2 regions of the Streptomyces sp. NBC_00414 genome follow, and region 2 is predicted to be linked to the other one. Evidence: predicted binding sites of a transcription regulator. Region 2 holds the regulator's gene; the other holds the start of a gene.
What was found. Region 2 encodes HrcA, which represses chaperone genes, less so after heat shock. Its sites were predicted from a motif close to TTNGCACTCNGNNNNNCNGAGTGCNAA; they were not measured.

Region 1 (8,703 bases), 2.0 Mb from region 2:
CCCCGGACGAGAACTCCGAGCGCGCCACGTCCCGTTACGGCGTCCGGGGCGACCGGCCCCAGCCCCAGCAGCGCTGGCTCCCGGAGATGTGGACCGGCCAGGCCTGGCAGCTCTGCGGCACACCCCGCCGCGACAAGCAGGAGGCCGAGCTGTATCTCGCCGCGCAGCGCCGGAACCCCCGCCCGAGCATGGCCTACCGCCTGGTCCACGAGTTCACCGACTACGAGGTGCTGCGCATCTGGGGCACCCCGGTGAAGATCGACATCGAGCCGATGGGAAACCTCTAGACCGTGGGCCGGTAGCCCGAGACCTCCCCGATCCACTCGACGAAGTCGCCCGGGTCCTGGTCGGCGCCGTGACCGGCGTCCCAGTAGTACGCGGTGTCGACGTCGTCGCCCAGGCTCGTCAGACGGGCGGAGAGATTGCCCGCGACCGACAGCGAGGTGTCGGTGTCCTTGGTGCCGAGGCGTATCCACCAGTGCTTCGACCGGTTGTGGTTCACGTCCTCGACGAGGTGGTGCATCGGGTTCATCAGGTCGAGCTTCGTGGGGATGTCGGCGTCCAGCCGCGCGCTGTCGCCGCTCTCGTGCCGCAGGCTGTAGAGCGTGAAGTGCCGGGCCTTCGTGGTCCCCGTACCGAAGAGGTTGTTCTCGGGGGTGGCGAGGTCGAAGCCGTCGAACGACGGCGCGTTCTTCTTCCGGGCGCCGACGTGCGTGAGGAAATCGGCCCAGGAGAAGGCCGCCCGCCCGCCGGACCCGGCACCGGCACCGGCACCGGCACCGGACCCTCCCTCGGACCAGGTGATGAAGGGGTTCGCGGCCAGATAGGCGGCCCGGTCCGTGTCCGACAGCGCCGCGAGGTATCGCGTGGCCGACGGCTCCAGATGGGCCTTGAGCAGGTATGCGTCGAGGTTGCGCGCGGTGAGGGCGCCGAAGCCCTTGGCCCGCAGCCCGAGTGTGGCCAGGTGCTCGGCGTACGCGGCCTTCAGTTCCCCGGAGATGACCGGGTCGACCCGCGCTCCGCCGTTCAGCGGATTGGCGCCCCAGCACCACTCGTACGCCATGTCGGCGTGTTCGAGGTCGATGATCGGACACCAGGTGCCGACGGCGAAGATCGCGTCGCTCGCGTCGGCCGCACCGATCGCCTTCAGGTACGGCTCGTAGAGCGGGCTGTCACCGGACGCGCCGAGCAGTGCGGACAGGGCCCCGCCCGCGCTGACACCGGACGCGACGATCCGCCGCACGTCACCCGGGACACGGCCCTTGTTGAACTTCAGGTACCGCACGGCGGCCTTCAGATCAACGATGACGGCCGGCGCCGTGCCGTAGTACGTCCCCGAGGCGTCGACGAGGGTACGGCCACGGGCACCCGGCTCCACGACGACGTACCCGGCGGCGAGCGCGAGCGCCTGGCGACTCGTACCGCCGCCCATCCCGGAGGCGACGATCCCGGTGTTGTTCGCGACGGACGACGGCATGTATCCGCCGATGCCGTTGGCGAGGAGGATCGGCGCGCCGGTGGCGTCGACGACCGTGCCGTCGATCTTCACCGGCACGCTGACGTTCAGGGACTGGTACGCCACGTCGACCGGCTTCGCCACATAGGAGGCGACCTTGTGGAAGCGGTACACGACCTCGTGGGCGACGCCCGCGGTGTCCTTGATGGTGATGGTCGACTCGGTGCAGGCGTCCGGGTCGAAGACCAGGGCCGAGGAAGCGGCCCCGCTCCCGGCCTGCCCGACCCGTCCGGCCTGCCCGACCCGACCAGCCTGTCCGATCTGCCCGTCCTGCGCGGCCCGTGCCCCGGAAGCGGACCCGACCGTCGGCACCGCGGTAGCCGCGGCAAGCCCCATGACCACTGCTCTACGCTTCACGTCCGTCTCCTGTCCCTCGGTCCCCACGGCTGAGACGGTCGACGCCCGTCGAGGTCGACAACCGTTCGCCCACGCACAGTTGCGCGTCGGCACACCCCAGTGCACCAGCCGTTCCTGAGGACATCCCCTGCCCCTGCGACCGCCGCACAGGGAACCGGCCACCGGCCCGACCACCCGCGTCCTGCCTGGCCCGCCGCCATACCGAGTGAATCGCCCACAAAATTGTCAGCAATTTTTGGCGCAATCCTGCACGGCCCACCGGACCCGGAACGCGGGAGACGGAACGCGGGAGACGGGAGACGGGACAGGGTCCGACCTAGACCCCGCCCAACGGGCTCAGCCCCTCAACCGTCAGACGGAACAGCCGGTCCGCTTCGGCGGCGGGGTCGCGGTGGTGTTCCGTGGCCAGGACGATGCCGACCGCGAGCGTGATCAGGTCGGCGACGGTGACACCCGCCGCGACCGCGCCGTCCCGCGCGGCACGCCGGAGCAGCGGACCACCCGCCTCCTCCAAGGACCGCGAGCACGAGTTCTCGTGCACCGGGTCACCCTCGGAACCGTCGTAGGAGAGCGCGGCCGCCAGCCCCCGGGCGGAGACGCAGTAGGCGACGACATCACCCAGCCACTCCAGCAGGGCGTCCCTGCTGTCCCCCTTGCCGGTCAGCTCCGCGGCGCGGGCGCTCAGCGCCTCGATCCGCTTCCGCGACACCGCTTCCAGCAGCGCGCGGCGCGTCGGGAAGTGCCGGCGCACCGTGGCGGACCCGACCCCCGCGGTGCGCGCGATCTGCTCCAGGGACGCGTCGGCCCCGTGCGCGGCGACCTCTTCCTCGGCCACGGTGAGAATGCGCGCGTAGTTGCGCCTGGCGTCGGCGCGTCGATGGTCGGGGGGTCGGCGGTCAGGCACGGCGTTCACCTCGTCCTTTGTTAAATGGCGGGCCCCGCCGTATCTTAGCCGAGAGGAAACGGCGGGCCCCGCCGTTTTGATGCGCCACGGCCTCGGAGGAGCACTCGCATGCCCAAGAACACCGCCTCAGGCACAAATCCGGGCTCAGGCCCGGACTCCGCCCCCGTCCTGGTCACGGGCGCCACCGGCAGGCAAGGAGGTGCCACCACCCGCGCCCTGCTCGCGGCGGGCGTGCCCGTACGAGCGCTGGTACGCGACCCGGCCACGGCCCGCGCCAAAGCCGTCGAAGCGCTCGGCGTGGAGCTGGTCACCGGCGATCTGCACGACCGCGACTCCGTGACGCGAGCCGCTGAAGGCGCCCGCGCGGTCTTCTCCGTTCAGATGCCCGGCATCACGGAGGACGGCTTCGACTTCGACGGGGAGGTGCGGCAGGGCGTCAACCTCATCGAGGGCGCCAGGGCGGCCGGGGTGCCGCAGTTCGTGCACACCTCCGTCTCCGGTGCCGGTCAGCACACCCGGGACCCCGGCTGGGCCGAAGGCCGGTGGGCGTCGACGGCGGCCACCCTGGAGGCCAAGCGGGCGATCCAGGACCGGCTGCGTGAGGCCGGCTTCCCGCGCTGGACGCTGCTCAAGCCGGGCTTCTTCATGGAGAACTTCCTCCCCTCGATGCGCTTCCTGTTCCCGCGCGGCATCGAGGGCGGCATCGTGAGCGTGCTCAAGCCCACGACCCGCCTGTCCCTGGCCGCGGTGGACGACATCGGCACGGCGGCAGCGGCGGCCGTCGCCGCACCGGAACGGTTCGACCGCGTCGAGCTGGAACTGGCGAGCGACTACCTGTCGATGGCGGAAATAGCCAAGATCCTCTCCGCGGCCCTGGGCACGCGCCTGGCCGCGCCGGACATGACGGAGGAGGAAGCCCTGGCCGCGGGCATGCCGCCGATGGGCGCCTCGCACGAGCGGCTGAACGTGGTCGGCCAGCCCGGCCGCCCCGAGTACGCCACGGAGCTCGGCATCCCGCTGACGTCCTTCGAGGAGTGGACGCGCCGGCATCTGAGCCCGACGGCCTGACCTCGCCCCGCGTCACCGCCTGGGGGCTCCGCCCCCCGACCCCCGGTGGGCAGTTCCCCGCGCCCCCAAGCACCTGGGGGCGCGGTGAACTGCGCAATCCTTTGGGCCCGCCCCCACCTGACCCGCACCCAAAACCTCACCCAGAATCAGCTGAGCGAGCGCAGCGCCTCCGCGTCGAAGGCGCCCAGCTCACCGAAGCGGCCGTCGAGCACCTTCACGGCCCACTCCGGGTCCTGCAGCAGCGCGCGGCCGACCGCGATCATGTCGAACTCCTCGTTCTCCAGCCGGTCGAGCAGGTCGTCGATGCCCTTGACCGGGGCCCCCTCGCCCCGGAACCCCTTGAGGAAGTCGCCGTCGAGACCGACCGAGCCGACAGTGATGGTCGGCCTACCGGTGATCTTCTTCGTCCAGCCGGCCAGGTTCAGGTCGGAGCCCTCGAACTCCGGCAGCCAGTACCGCCGCGTCGACGCGTGGAAGACGTCCACACCGGCCGAGGCGAGCGGCGCCAGCACGGCTTCGAGGTCCGCCGGGGTCTCCGCCAGGCGCGCCTTGTAGACCTCCTGCTTCCACTGCGAGTAGCGGAAGATGACGGGGAAGGTCGGCGAGACGACCGCCCGCACGGCGGCCACGATCTCCGCGGCGAACTTCGTACGGGCGACGAGGTCACCTCCGTACGCGTCCGTGCGGCGGTTGGTGCCCGCCCACAGGAACTGGTCGAGCAGGTAGCCGTGCGCGCCGTGCAGTTCGACCCCGTCGAAGCCGATGCGCTCGGCGTCGGCCGCGGCGTCGGCGAAGGCCCGGACGACGTCGTCCAGGTCGGCCTGGGTCATCTCCTTGCCCTGGCCCGCGGTGCCGTCGAGGCGCAGACCGGAGGGTCCGACCGCGGGCGCGTCCGTGAACGGCTGCTCCCCGGCGGACCGCACCATGCCGATGTGCCAGAGCTGCGGCACGATCGTCCCGCCCGCCGCGTGCACGTCCTCGGCGACCTTCGCCCACCCCGCGAGCTGCTCCTCGCCGTGGAACCGCGGGACCCGGTCGCTGTTCCCGGCCGACTCGTGGCCCACGTACGTGCCCTCGGTGACGATCAGGCCGACACCGGCGGCGGCACGGCGCGCGTAGTACGACGCCACGTCCTCCCCCGGAACACCGCCCGGCGAGAACTGCCGGGTCATCGGCGCCATCGCGATCCGGTTCGGAACGGTCAGGCCGTTGAGGGAGACGGGCCGGGAGAGGATCTCGGCCGCGCGGGAGGCGGAGGTGGCGGAGGGGGCGACAGTCACGTGGGGGCTCCTCGTGTGTGTGGGGGGGAGAGGGATAAGCGCATTCCATTGGGTATGTGCATGCGCATGGAATACTCCCACGGACAACCTCGCCGGAGACCGGGGCATTCCACTCCCCTCCCCCGAGCACCCGTGATCCCGGCCACACCTCCGCACCTGGCCGGCGGCGGGCGGAGCCGGCTCGTGCCCACCGAGAACGTCTGATCGCAGCCGCACCCGCGCGAACGCCCGAGGGCGGCACCCCGTTTCCGGAGTGCCGCCCTCGTTCGCGTGCTGCGAAGAACTCTCTCGCGTGGCTGCGACGAACTACCGAGCCGAGGCTCAGAAGTCCATGTCACCGCCCGGCATGCCGCCACCGGCGCCGGCGCCGGCACCGGCCTTCTCCGGCTTGTCGGCGATGACGGCCTCGGTGGTGAGGAAGAGCGCGGCGATGGAGGCGGCGTTCTGCAGAGCAGAGCGCGTGACCTTCGCCGGGTCGATGATGCCTTCGGCGATCATGTCCACGTACTCACCGGTCGCGGCGTTGAGGCCGTGACCGACGGGCAGGTTGCGGACCTTCTCGACGATGACTCCACCCTCGAGACCACCGTTGACGGCGATCTGCTTGAGCGGGGCCTCCAGGGCGAGCTTCACGGCGTTCGCGCCGGTCGCCTCGTCACCCGTCAGCTCAAGCTTCTCGAACACCGAGGAAGCCTGGAGCAGAGCCACGCCACCACCGGCGACGATGCCCTCCTCGACGGCCGCCTTCGCGTTGCGAACGGCGTCCTCGATGCGGTGCTTGCGCTCCTTGAGCTCGACCTCGGTGGCGGCACCGGCCTTGATGACGGCCACGCCGCCGGCCAGCTTCGCCAGGCGCTCCTGGAGCTTCTCGCGGTCGTAGTCCGAGTCGGAGTTCTCGATCTCGGCGCGGATCTGGTTGACGCGACCGGCAACCTGGTCCGCCGAGCCCGAGCCGTCGACGATCGTCGTCTCGTCCTTGGTGATGACGACCTTGCGGGCACGGCCCAGCAGGTCCAGACCCGCGTTCTCCAGCTTCAGGCCGACCTCCTCGGAGATGACCTCGCCGCCCGTGAGGATGGCGATGTCGCCGAGCATGGCCTTGCGGCGGTCACCGAAGCCCGGAGCCTTGACGGCGACGGACTTGAAGGTGCCACGGATCTTGTTGACCACCAGCGTCGACAGGGCCTCGCCCTCGACGTCCTCGGCGATGATCAGCAGCGGCTTGCCGCCCTGCATGACCTTCTCGAGGAGCGGGAGCAGGTCCTTGACGTTGGCGATCTTCGAGTTGGCGATCAGGATGTAGGGGTCGTCGAGGACGGCCTCCATACGCTCCATGTCGGTGGCGAAGTACGCCGAGATGTAGCCCTTGTCGAAGCGCATGCCCTCGGTGAGTTCCAGCTCCAGACCGAAGGTCTGGGACTCCTCGACGGTGATGACGCCTTCCTTGCCGACCTTGTCCATCGCCTCGGCGATGAGCTCGCCGATCTGGGTGTCGGCGGCGGAGATGGAGGCCGTCGAAGCGATCTGCTCCTTGGTCTCGACATCCTTGGCCTGCTCAAGAAGGGCACCGGAGACGGCCTCGACGGCCTTCTCGATACCGCGCTTGAGAGCCATCGGGTTGGCGCCGGCGGCTACGTTGCGCAGACCCTCGCGGACGAGAGCCTGGGCGAGCACGGTCGCCGTGGTCGTTCCGTCGCCCGCGACGTCATCCGTCTTCTTGGCGACTTCCTTGACCAGCTCTGCGCCGATCTTCTCGTACGGGTCCTCAAGCTCGATCTCCTTGGCGATGGAAACACCATCGTTGGTGATCGTGGGGGCGCCCCACTTCTTCTCTAGGACGACGTTGCGACCCTTGGGACCAAGGGTGACCTTGACGGCGTCGGCGAGCTGGTTCATCCCGCGCTCGAGACCGCGCCGTGCCTCCTCGTCGAACGCGATGATCTTGGCCATGTGAAGTGGTCCTCCCGGACTGGGGTGGAATCTCCAGGACCGCGCCTGCGCCCGCGACGGACGGTCTGCCGACCTCGGTGGTTCCCTGCCCCACCCGGCCCGCGGACCTCACTGACACGGTCCTCGTTGTCACTCTCACCTTCAGAGTGCTAACGCCAATGATTAGCACTCGACCCATGCGAGTGCAAGCGCCTCTCGATGATCCGCAGGTGGGAGAGGGTGCGAGGACAGGGCGGCCGATGACCATGGGGCGCGCGCACGCCTCACGCACCACCCGCGAGCGCCCCGCGACCGGCACCCGGGAGGGCATGCGGGGCACGACAGCTGGACAGACATGCCGCCCGGCACCCGGGCAGACATGCCGAAGGGCCCGTACCCGGGAGGTACGAGCCCTTCGGAAGAAGAACGTCGCTGCAGTAAGTCGGCGCGTGCTTCAGCCGGTCGCCAGCCGGACCATGTCCGCCTGCGGCCCCTTCTGGCCTTGCGAGATCTCGAAATCGACTCGCTGACCCTCTTCCAGGGTGCGGTAGCCGTCCATCTGAATCGCGCTGTAGTGGACGAATACATCCGCACCACCGTCGACCGCGATGAAGCCGTACCCCTTCTCCGCGTTGAACCATTTGACGGTGCCCTGAGCCATGCCTAACTCCCCTATTACTGGCCCTTGCACAGACCCGCACTTCGCGGATCCGGGTCAGACCTCACCCCCCAACGGTTGGGGGTGTGCGCCGGAACGCGTCGACCGCGGCTGAATGTATCCGTCCAACTGCCGTCTGCAACAGGTCAATCCGACGAGAATTCCGGGCACGGCTGATCGGAAATATGTGAAGGATTTACGAAGATTCAGGGCAAGTCGGGCTCGTTAAATGCCATAAACGGCTCAAACAGGCCAGTCACTTTGGCTGCTTCTTGTCGGGCCCCGGGCGCGAACTCCTATGCGCCGACCATGCGAAGCGAAGCAGGTTCCCCAACTGTACCGCGCTCAACCATACAGAATTGCCCCCTCCGCTTCTCTCACGGAGGGGGCAATTCGATGAACTCTGCGTGTTCGGCATTACCTAGGGTAATTTTCAGCCGTCACGCCGGGGCGCTCAGCCTCCGGCGACCGCCGGGATGATCGAGACCCCGACGCCGTCCGGCGTGGCCGTCTCCAGACCCTGCTCGAAGCGGACGTCGTCGTCGTTGACGTACACGTTGACGAACCGCCGCAGCTTCCCCTGGTCGTCCAGCACGCGGGCCGCGATGCCGGTGTGGTTCTTCTCCAGATCGGCGATGACCTCGGCGAGGGTCGCCCCTTCGGCGGCCACTTCGGCCTGACCACCCGTGTAGGTGCGCAGAATGGTGGGGATGCGGACGTTGACGCTCATGGAACAGGACCTCCGGTCGGGTGCGTAGCGCCCCGATAGGGGCGCGGGGCGGTGACATGTGCGGTTCCGCCGCGGGGCGCGGCCGGCCCCCACCGGCCCGCAGCGTAAAACAACGGCTAGGAACCGAGGCCGGCCTCGTGGAAGGAGTCGAGGTTCGGACGAATGGTCGCGGTCAGCCCCGTGTCGGAGGCGACGGCGTCCAGCGTCTTCAGACCGTCCCCGGTGTTGAGGACGACGGTCGTCAGCGTGGGATCGAGCAGA
Region 2 (8,703 bases):
GTCGGCGTACTCGGGCTGCGGCATGAACAGGTTCACGCCGAACGGCCTGCCGGTGGCCCCGCGCAGCTGCTTGATGTCCTGGTACATGCCGTCTGTTGTCTTGTACCCGGCGGCGAGGAAGCCGAGCCCCCCGGCCTCGGACACGGCCGCGGCGAGCTGCGGCACCGAGACGCCGCCGGCCATCGGGGCCTGCACGATCGGGAGGGGGAAAAGATCGGTCAGCGCGGAGGACATGACGGCATGTTGTCACGTCCTCCGTACAAGTCCGAATCCGGCCGTCCGCCGGGCATAAGCCACAGGAATCATCCTGCGCCGAGCCCGGCGGTCACCGCTCGCGCGCGGCTCAGGTACGGCCGTTGAACGCGTCCTTCAGCCGGGAGAACAATCCCTGCTGACCGGGCTGGAACTGCCCGGTGGGCCGCTCCTCGCCCCGCATCTGGGCCAGCTCCCGCAGGACCCGCTCCATCTCGGGGTCGAGTTTCGTCGGCGTCATGACCTCGACGTGCACGATGAGGTCGCCGCGTCCACCGCCCCGCAGATGCGTGATGCCGCGCCCGTGCTTGGGAATCGACTGCCCGGACTGCGTCCCCGGACGGATGTCGACCTCTTCGAGCCCGTCGAGCGTCTCCAGCGGGACCTTGGTGCCCAGTGCCGCCGCGGTCATCGGGATGGTGACCGTGCAGTGCAGATCGTCGCCGCGCCGCTGGAACATGTTGTGCGGCAGCTCGTGGATCTCCACGTACAGGTCACCGGCGGGGCCGCCACCGGGGCCGACCTCGCCCTCGCCCGCGAGCTGGATCCGCGTGCCGTTGTCGACACCGGCGGGGATCTTCACCGTCAGGGTCCGGCGCGAGCGCACCCGTCCGTCGCCCGCGCACTCGGGGCACGGTGTCGGGACGACCGTCCCGAAGCCCTGGCACTGCGGACACGGCCGGGAGGTCATGACCTGGCCCAGGAAGGACCGCGTGACCTGCGACACCTCACCGCGACCGCGACACATGTCACAGGTCTGCGCGGAGGTGCCGGGCGCCGCGCCCTCACCGCTGCACGTGGTGCAGACGACGGCCGTGTCGACCTGGATGTCCTTCGTGGTGCCGAAGGCCGCCTCGTCGAGCTCTATCTCCAGCCGGATCATCGCGTCCTGGCCGCGCCGCGTGCGCGACCGCGGGCCACGCTGCGACGCCGTCCCGAAGAACGCGTCCATGATGTCCGAGAAGTTCCCGAAGCCGCCGGCTCCGAAGCCGCCCGCGCCACCGCCGCCCGCCTGCGACAGCGGGTCACCGCCGAGGTCGTAGACCTGCTTCTTCTGCGGGTCCGACAACACCTCGTACGCGGCGTTGATCTCCTTGAAGCGCTCTTGCGTCTTCGGATCGGGATTGACGTCCGGGTGCAGCTCGCGGGCGAGCCTCCGGAATGCCTTCTTGATCTCGTCCTGGGACGCGTCGCGGCGCACGCCGAGTACGGCGTAGTAGTCCGTGGCCACTTACGACTCCGCCAGGATCTGTCCTACGTACCGTGCCACCGCTCGTACCGCTCCCATCGTTCCGGGGTAATCCATGCGCGTCGGTCCGACCACGCCGAGTTTGGCGACTGCTTCGCCGCCCGAACCGTAGCCGACCGAGACCACAGAAGTGGAGTTGAGTCCCTCATGGGCGTTCTCGTGACCGATCCGTACGGCCATGCCCGAATCGTTGACCTCACCGAGGAGTTTGAGGAGCACGACCTGCTCCTCCAACGCTTCGAGCACCGGACGGATGGTGAGGGGAAAATCATGTCCGAAGCGCGTCAGATTGGCGGTGCCGCCGATCATCAGCCGCTCCTCGGTCTCCTCGACAAGAGTCTCCAGGAGGGTGGAGAGCACGGTCGCGACCGTCCCCCGGTCCTCCGACTCGAAGGCGTCGGGGAGATCCTGCACCAGTTGCGGGACATCCGCGAAACGGCGCCCCGTGATCCGGCTGTTGAGCCGCGCGCGTAGATCTGCCACGGAGACCTCCCCGAAGGGGGCCGGACAGTCCACCATGCGCTGTTCGACGCGTCCCGTGTCCGTGATCAGTACGAGCATGACGCGGGCCGGAGCCAGCGCCAGGAGCTCCACATGACGCACGGTCGAGCGGGTCAGCGACGGGTACTGGACGACTGCCACCTGCCGGGTGAGCTGTGCGAGGAGCCGCACGGTCCGCCCCACGACGTCGTCGAGGTCGACGGCGCCGTCCAGGAAGTGGTGGATGGCCCGCCGCTCGGGCGCGGTCATCGGCTTGACGCCCGCGAGCTTGTCGACGAACAGGCGGTAGCCCTTGTCCGTGGGGATGCGGCCGGCGCTGGTGTGCGGCTGCGCGATGTACCCCTCGTCCTCGAGAACCGCCATGTCGTTACGGACGGTCGCCGGTGACACACCCAGCCGATGGCGCTCCGTGAGCGCCTTCGAGCCGACCGGCTCCTCCGTGCCCACGTAGTCCTGGACGATGGCGCGCAGCACTTCGAGCCTGCGTTCACTGAGCATCGCGCACACCTCCCGTGGTCTTCCGCGCGGTCATCGGTCGTCATCAGTCGTCTTCGGTGGCCTCGCCTGGCACTCAGCGCGCGCGAGTGCCAGCATCCCCGCGCCAAGTGTACGGCCGGTAGGTACGGGCCGGGCAAGGGCGGGCCTGCGATGTCGTGACGCGGAGCACATCGAACACGGCAACCTGTACGAGGGTGTCCCGCTCTGTCGGGAACATGCAGCCGCCGTACGCCGCTAGCGTCGGCTCATGAAGGTGACTTGGGAAGAGGCCGGGCTCGGCGAGTCCGGCTGGGAGGAGCTGTCCCCGTACGCGGGGCGGTGCCGGCTTCCGGTCTGGGACTGCACGGCCGGGCTGGTGGCGGGCGAGGACGCGGCGCTCATGATCGACGCCGGATCGAGCGTGCGGGAGGGCGCGTGGCTGCGCACGCGGGCGCGCCGGGCGCTCGGGGGCGGACGGTCGCTCGGCGGCGGGCGGGTCACCCACCTCGCGCTCACGCATCCGCACTTCGACCATGTCTTCGGGGCGGCGGCGTTCGCGGGGGTCGAGGTGTTCGGCGCGGCGGGCGCCGAGCGGGTGCTCGCCGACGAACGGGAGGAACTGTTCGCGGACGCCGTGCGCAACGGCGCCGATCCGGAGGAGGCGGCCGAGGCGGCGGACCTGCTGGTCCGGCCCCGGCACCTGGTCACCGGCGAGCGGACGCTCGACCTGGGCGGCGGCCGGCGGGTCCTGCTGGCGAACGTGGGCCCCGGCCACACCGGTCACGACCTCGCGGTCCTGGTCAGCGGTTCCGGCTCCGGCTCCCCGGAGATCGTCTTCTGCGGCGACCTGGTCGAGGAGTCCGGCGAGCCCCAGGCCGGGCCCGACGCCGTGCCCTCCCATTGGCCCGCCGCGCTGGACCGTCTGCTGGCTCTCGGGGGCGAGGACGCGCTGTACGTGCCCGGGCACGGGGCGGTGGTGGACGCGGCGTTCGTGCGGGCCCAACGGGACGCGTTGGCCCGGCGTTTCGACGTACCGTGACCGCCGCTCCGGGGTGTCGGTGTACCTGACCCGGACCGCTTTCTCCTATCGTCATCCGAATGCGCCAGTACTCAGCGGATCTCACCCCTCCGTGGAAGAAGCCCAAGCCCGTGCCCGAGGTCGCGGCGGACCCGGGGCTCGTGGTCGAGGAGCCCGGCACCGGGTTCTGCGGTGCCGTGATCCGCTGCGAGGCGGGGACGGTCACGCTGGAGGACCGCTTCGGCAAGCACCGGGTGTTCCCGCTGGAACCGCGCGGCTTCCTGCTGGAGGGGCGCGTGGTGACCCTCGTACGCCCGTCTTCCGCTCCGGTACGCCCCACGCGCACGGCGTCGGGGTCGGTCGCCGTGCCCGGGGCGCGGGCCCGCGTGGCCCGGGCCGGGCGCATCTACGTCGAGGGCCGCCACGACGCCGAACTGGTGGAACGGGTGTGGGGCGACGACCTCCGCATCGAGGGGGTCGTCGTCGAGTACCTGGAGGGCATCGACGACCTGCCCGCCATCGTCGACGAGTTCGGTCCGGGGCCGGACGCGCGGCTGGGGGTGCTCGTGGACCACCTGGTCCCCGGCACGAAGGAGTCGCGTATCGCGGAGGCCGTGACGAGTGAGTACGCGCTGGTCGTGGGCCACCCGTACATCGACGTCTGGGAGGCCGTGAAGCCGGCGTCCGTGGGTATCCCTTCCTGGCCCCGGGTGCCGCGGGGGCAGGACTGGAAGACGGGCGTCTGCCGTTCTCTCGGCTGGCCGGAAAACACGGGCGCGGCGTGGCAGCGGATCCTCGACTCGGTCCGCTCCTACCGGGACCTGGAGCCGGAACTCCTGGGCCGGGTGGAAGAACTGATCGACTTCGTCACAACCCCGGAATGACCTTCTTTCCGCCCCCGCCGCCCCTACCCGTCACGTCACGTACTCGGGGGCGCCGCCCCCCGAACCCCCGGTCCTCAAACGCCGGACGGGCTGAAGGATGTCGCCGGACCGGCGGACATCCCTCAGTCCGTCCGCGAATCTTTTAGCCCGTCCGGCGTTTGAGGACGAGCGCGTCAGCGCGATACCGGGGGCGAGGGGGCGCAGCCCCCATGCGTGACGGGAACGGGTAGGGGCGGCGGGGGCGAAAAAAGGTCAGTCCACCAGGTCCCGCACAACCCCGTCCGCCAGCAACCGCCCCCGCAGGGTGAGCACAGCCCGCCCCTCCTCGTACGGCCCGGCCTGAAGCAGTCCATCGGCCACCCCCCGCGCAGCCGCCGCAAGCCCGTCGGCCCGCAGCAGCGACAACGGACACCCCTCCAGGAGCCGCAGCTCCAACAGGATCCGCTCCACCCGCCGGTCCTCGTCCGAGAGCAGCTCACGGCCCGCCCCGGGCGACCGCCCCGCCGCCAGCGCCCCCGCGTACGCCCCGGGATGCTTGACGTTCCACCACCGCACCCCGCCGACATGGCTGTGGGCGCCGGGCCCGGCACCCCACCAGTCGGCCCCGCGCCAGTACAGCTCGTTGTGGAGGCAACGGCCGGCCTCGGAGGTGGCCCAGTTGGAGACCTCGTACCAGGAGAAGCCCGCCTGCGACAGGCGATCCTCGGCCATCAGATAGCGGTCCGCGTGGACGTCGTCGTCGGTCATCGGGACCTCCCCGCGCCGGATGCGCCGCGCGAGCTGGGTCCCCTCCTCGACGATCAGCGCGTACGCGGACACATGGTCGGGACCGGCGCCGATCGCCGCGTCGAGCGAGGCCCGCCAGTCGTCGTCGCTCTCCCCCGGCGTGCCGTAGATGAGGTCGAGGTTCACATGGTCGAAGCCGGCCGCGCGGGCCTCGGCGACGCACGCCTCGGGCCGGCCGGGGGTGTGGGTGCGGTCGAGGATCCGCAGCACGTGCTTGCGGGCGCTCTGCATCCCGAAGGAGATCCGGTTGAAGCCGCCGGCCCTGAGCGTGGCCAGGTAGGCGGGGTCCACGGACTCCGGGTTCGCCTCCGTGGTGATCTCCGCGTCGTCCGCGAGCCCGAACTCGTCCCGGACGGCCGCCAGCATCCGTACGAGATCGTCGGCGGCCAGCAGGGTGGGCGTACCGCCGCCGACGAAGACCGTGCGGACGGGCCGCGGATCGTCGCCGAGGACCTTGCGGGCGAGGCGGACCTCGTCGACGAGGGTCTCGGCGTAGTTGTCGCGGGAGGCCAGCACGCCCCCCGAGCCGCGCAGCTCCGTCGCCGTGTACGTGTTGAAGTCGCAGTAGCCGCAGCGGGTCGCGCAGTACGGGACGTGGAGGTAGAACCCGAGCGGGCGGTCGGCCGCGCCGGCCAGGGCGTGCGCGGGCAGCGCCCCGTCGTCGGGGACGGGCTCGCCGTCGGGAAGTGCGGAAGGCATGTCTTCCATTGTCCCGTACGCACGGAAGTCCCCACTCCGCCCCGGGGGGGGACCCTCACTCCGCCTGCAGCACCAGCAGCGCCAGGTCGTCCTCCGGCGGTTTTCCGCCGAACTGGTGCACAAGGTGCCGGATCCGCTCGGCGATCAGCTCGGCGTCCAGCCCCGCGCAGCCGGTGAGTGCGGCGGCGAGGCCGTCCTCGTCGTCGAACTGCCGGTGTCCGTTGCGCCGCTCCGTCACGCCGTCCGTGACGCACAGGACGCTGTCGCCGGGCCGCAGCTCGAAGGTCCCGCAGTGGTAGCCGGCGTCCTCGAAGACGCCGAGGAGGGTCTGCGGCTGGGCCACCTCGCGGACCTCCCCCGAGGGCTTCAGGAGCAGCGGCAGCGGGTGTCCGGCGGAGGCCACGGTGCAGCGCACCCCGCCCTCGACGGGCACCAGCTCGCCGTAGAGGAGGGAGAGAAACCGGTTCTGCGGGCCCTCGTCGGCGAGTACCCGGCCGCCGTCCGCGACCAGGGCGCGGGCCGCCGCGTCCGCGGTCTCGGTGGCGTCGTCGAGGAGCAGCTGGTTGAGCCGGTCGAGGACGTCGGGCACCGCGTAGCCCTCGCGGGCCAGCAGTCGCAGCCAGGGCCGGGCGAGGCCGATGACGACGGCCGCCTCGGGCCCCTTGCCCTGGACGTCGCCGAGGGCGAAGCACCAGCGTCCGTCCCCGGCGGGGAAGAGGTCGTAGAAGTCGCCGCTCGGTCCGCCCTTGTCGCACGGCTCGTAGACGAGCGCGCTGCGCACCCCGGGGATCTCGGCGACGGCCCCGGGCAGCAGGCCGCGCTGCAGTACGCGGCTGATGGTGGCCTGGCGCGCGTACTGCCGGGCCGCTCCGATCGCGAGGGCGACCCGGCGGCTGAGGTCCTCGACGAGCCCGGTGATCTCGTCGGGGAAGTGGTCCTGTCCGGCCCGTCCGATGACGAGGGCGCCGAGCGGTCTGCCGCCGGCGATCAGCCGGAACGCGAGGGCCGATCCGCGCTCCGCCTTCGCCCCCAGCGCCTCGGCCGGCCAGGGCATCGGTACGGGCCCGGAGCGCGCGGACTCGGGCAGCTCGGGCGGGTCCTTCTCCAGGAAACGGCGCAGCTCCTCCATCCGGTTCTCGCTGCCGTGCCAGACGCGGGCGAGCCGCGGTCCGCCGACGAGGCCGCCGTCGGAGCGGCCCGGCGCCTCGTCCTCCAGCCACACCGCGCACCAGTCGGCGAGCCGCGGCACGAGCAGCTGGCCGGTGAGCGCGGCGACCAGGTCCTCGTCGAGCTGTCCGCCGAGCAGGTCGGAGGCCTCGGCGAGGAAGGAGAGGGCGCCGCGGTTGAGCCAGTCCTGGTCCTGCACGGTGTGCCGGGGCGCGGGGGCGAGGATCTCGGCGGCCCGCCGGCCGCGTCGCAGGGCGTGTTCGCCCTCGTAGGCCTCCGCGGCCTCGGCGGTCGGGATCGCCTCGGCGGGCAGCCGCGCCCACACGGTCTTGACGCCGGTGCGGTAGGTGATGCCCCAGGCTTCGGAGAGCGCGGAGACGAGCCGCAGACCGCGGCCGTACTCGACGGCGTCGTACGGCCGCGCGGCGCCGTCGTCGCGGACGACCCGCTCGGGATGGTGGTCGGAGACCTCTATGACGAAGGCGCTCCCGCCGGGCGCTTCCGGGGCCGCTTTCCGGGCCCCCTCGGCGGCCTTCCCGGCGGTCCCCTGCGCGGTGTCCGTGCTGCCCGGGACCGCCACGGAGCAGTCCTCCGTGCAGTTGTCGAGCCGGCACAGCAGTTCCACGTCGGTGCCCGCGTGCACCACGGCGTTCGTCACCAGTTCACTGACGACCACCATCGCGTCGCCCACGAGCCGGTCGGTGACCAACTCCGTTCCCGGCAGGGCGAGTTCGGACCACTCGGCGAGCGTCGTACGAACGAATCTGCGGGCCGCGCCCGGCGCGAGCGAGTTGCCCGGCAGGGACGTGCGGGCCACTGTGTGCGGGCGCGCCGAGGCCCCAGCAGCACGGGACGCGGACTCCCGTTGCGTCGGAATGGCCCCCACTGTGCGGCTCCCTGAGCAGTTCGGACGAATACACCCCAAGCAATGCAGACAGAGTGACAGACTGGCTACGCCCATAAGCACCGAGTTACCGAAGTGGGCCACCATGAGTGAGAACAGTGCTATGCACCTGCTCGGAGACGGTCAGATCCGGGCATCGGACCTGCGTCCCCTCCTGGCCGCCATGACCTCCGCGCGGGACGGCGACTTCAGCAAGGTGCCGGAGACGGGCCACGGCATCGCGGCCGAGCTGGGGATGGTGTTCAACCAGATCGTGGACCGGAGCGTGCATTTCAACACGGAGGCCCAGCGGGTCCGCCGTGAGATCGTGCGCCACGGCCGGCTGGACGAACGGCTCGCGGCGAGCCCCGGTCAGGGCCACTGGACGACCCGGATCAACGACGTGAACCAGCTGCTCGACGCCCTGGTGGCGCCGGCCGCCAACGCGACGCGCGTCCTGGACGCGGTGGCGGGCGGCGATCTGACGCAGCGCGTCGATCTGCACGACGGCAACCGGCAGCTGCGGGGCGATCTGCGGCGGCTGGGGCGGGCCGTCAACAAGATGGTCGATCAGCTGTCCCTCTTCACGGGAGAGGTCACCCAGGTGGCGCGCGAGGTCGGCACCGAGGGCCGCCTCGGCGGACGCGCCAAGGTGACCGGCCTGTCGGGCAGTTGGCGGGACGTGACCGAGGCGGTCAACACGATGGCGTCCCGGCTGACCGCCCAGGTCCGGGACATCGCCCTGGTGACCACGGCGGTGGCGCGGGGCGACCTGACCCGCACGGTG

Region 1: the regulator HrcA is predicted to act here: its motif matches at 7,238-7,264, upstream of groL (chaperonin GroEL).

What each region holds. Positions count from the first base shown of each region.
Region 1 is NZ_CP107935.1:4,829,201-4,837,903, forward strand. Features, by position in the region: gene OHS59_RS20730 (hypothetical protein) at 1-287, shown strand, start outside; gene OHS59_RS20735 (subtype B tannase) at 284-1,873, opposite strand; gene OHS59_RS20740 (TetR/AcrR family transcriptional regulator) at 2,190-2,777, opposite strand; gene OHS59_RS20745 (NmrA family NAD(P)-binding protein) at 2,886-3,845, shown strand; gene OHS59_RS20750 (NADH:flavin oxidoreductase) at 3,992-5,125, opposite strand; gene groL (chaperonin GroEL) at 5,447-7,075, opposite strand; gene OHS59_RS20760 (cold-shock protein) at 7,509-7,715, opposite strand; gene OHS59_RS20765 (MoaD/ThiS family protein) at 8,167-8,442, opposite strand; gene thrC (threonine synthase) at 8,559-8,703, opposite strand, start outside.
Region 2 is NZ_CP107935.1:6,842,439-6,851,141, reverse strand. Features, by position in the region: gene OHS59_RS29780 (nitronate monooxygenase) at 1-234, opposite strand, end outside; gene dnaJ (molecular chaperone DnaJ) at 344-1,483, opposite strand; gene hrcA (heat-inducible transcriptional repressor HrcA) at 1,484-2,500, opposite strand; gene OHS59_RS29765 (MBL fold metallo-hydrolase) at 2,748-3,518, shown strand; gene OHS59_RS29760 (DUF3097 domain-containing protein) at 3,578-4,381, shown strand; gene hemW (radical SAM family heme chaperone HemW) at 4,634-5,866, opposite strand; gene OHS59_RS29750 (ATP-binding SpoIIE family protein phosphatase) at 5,922-7,919, opposite strand; gene OHS59_RS29745 (HAMP domain-containing protein) at 8,023-8,703, shown strand, end outside.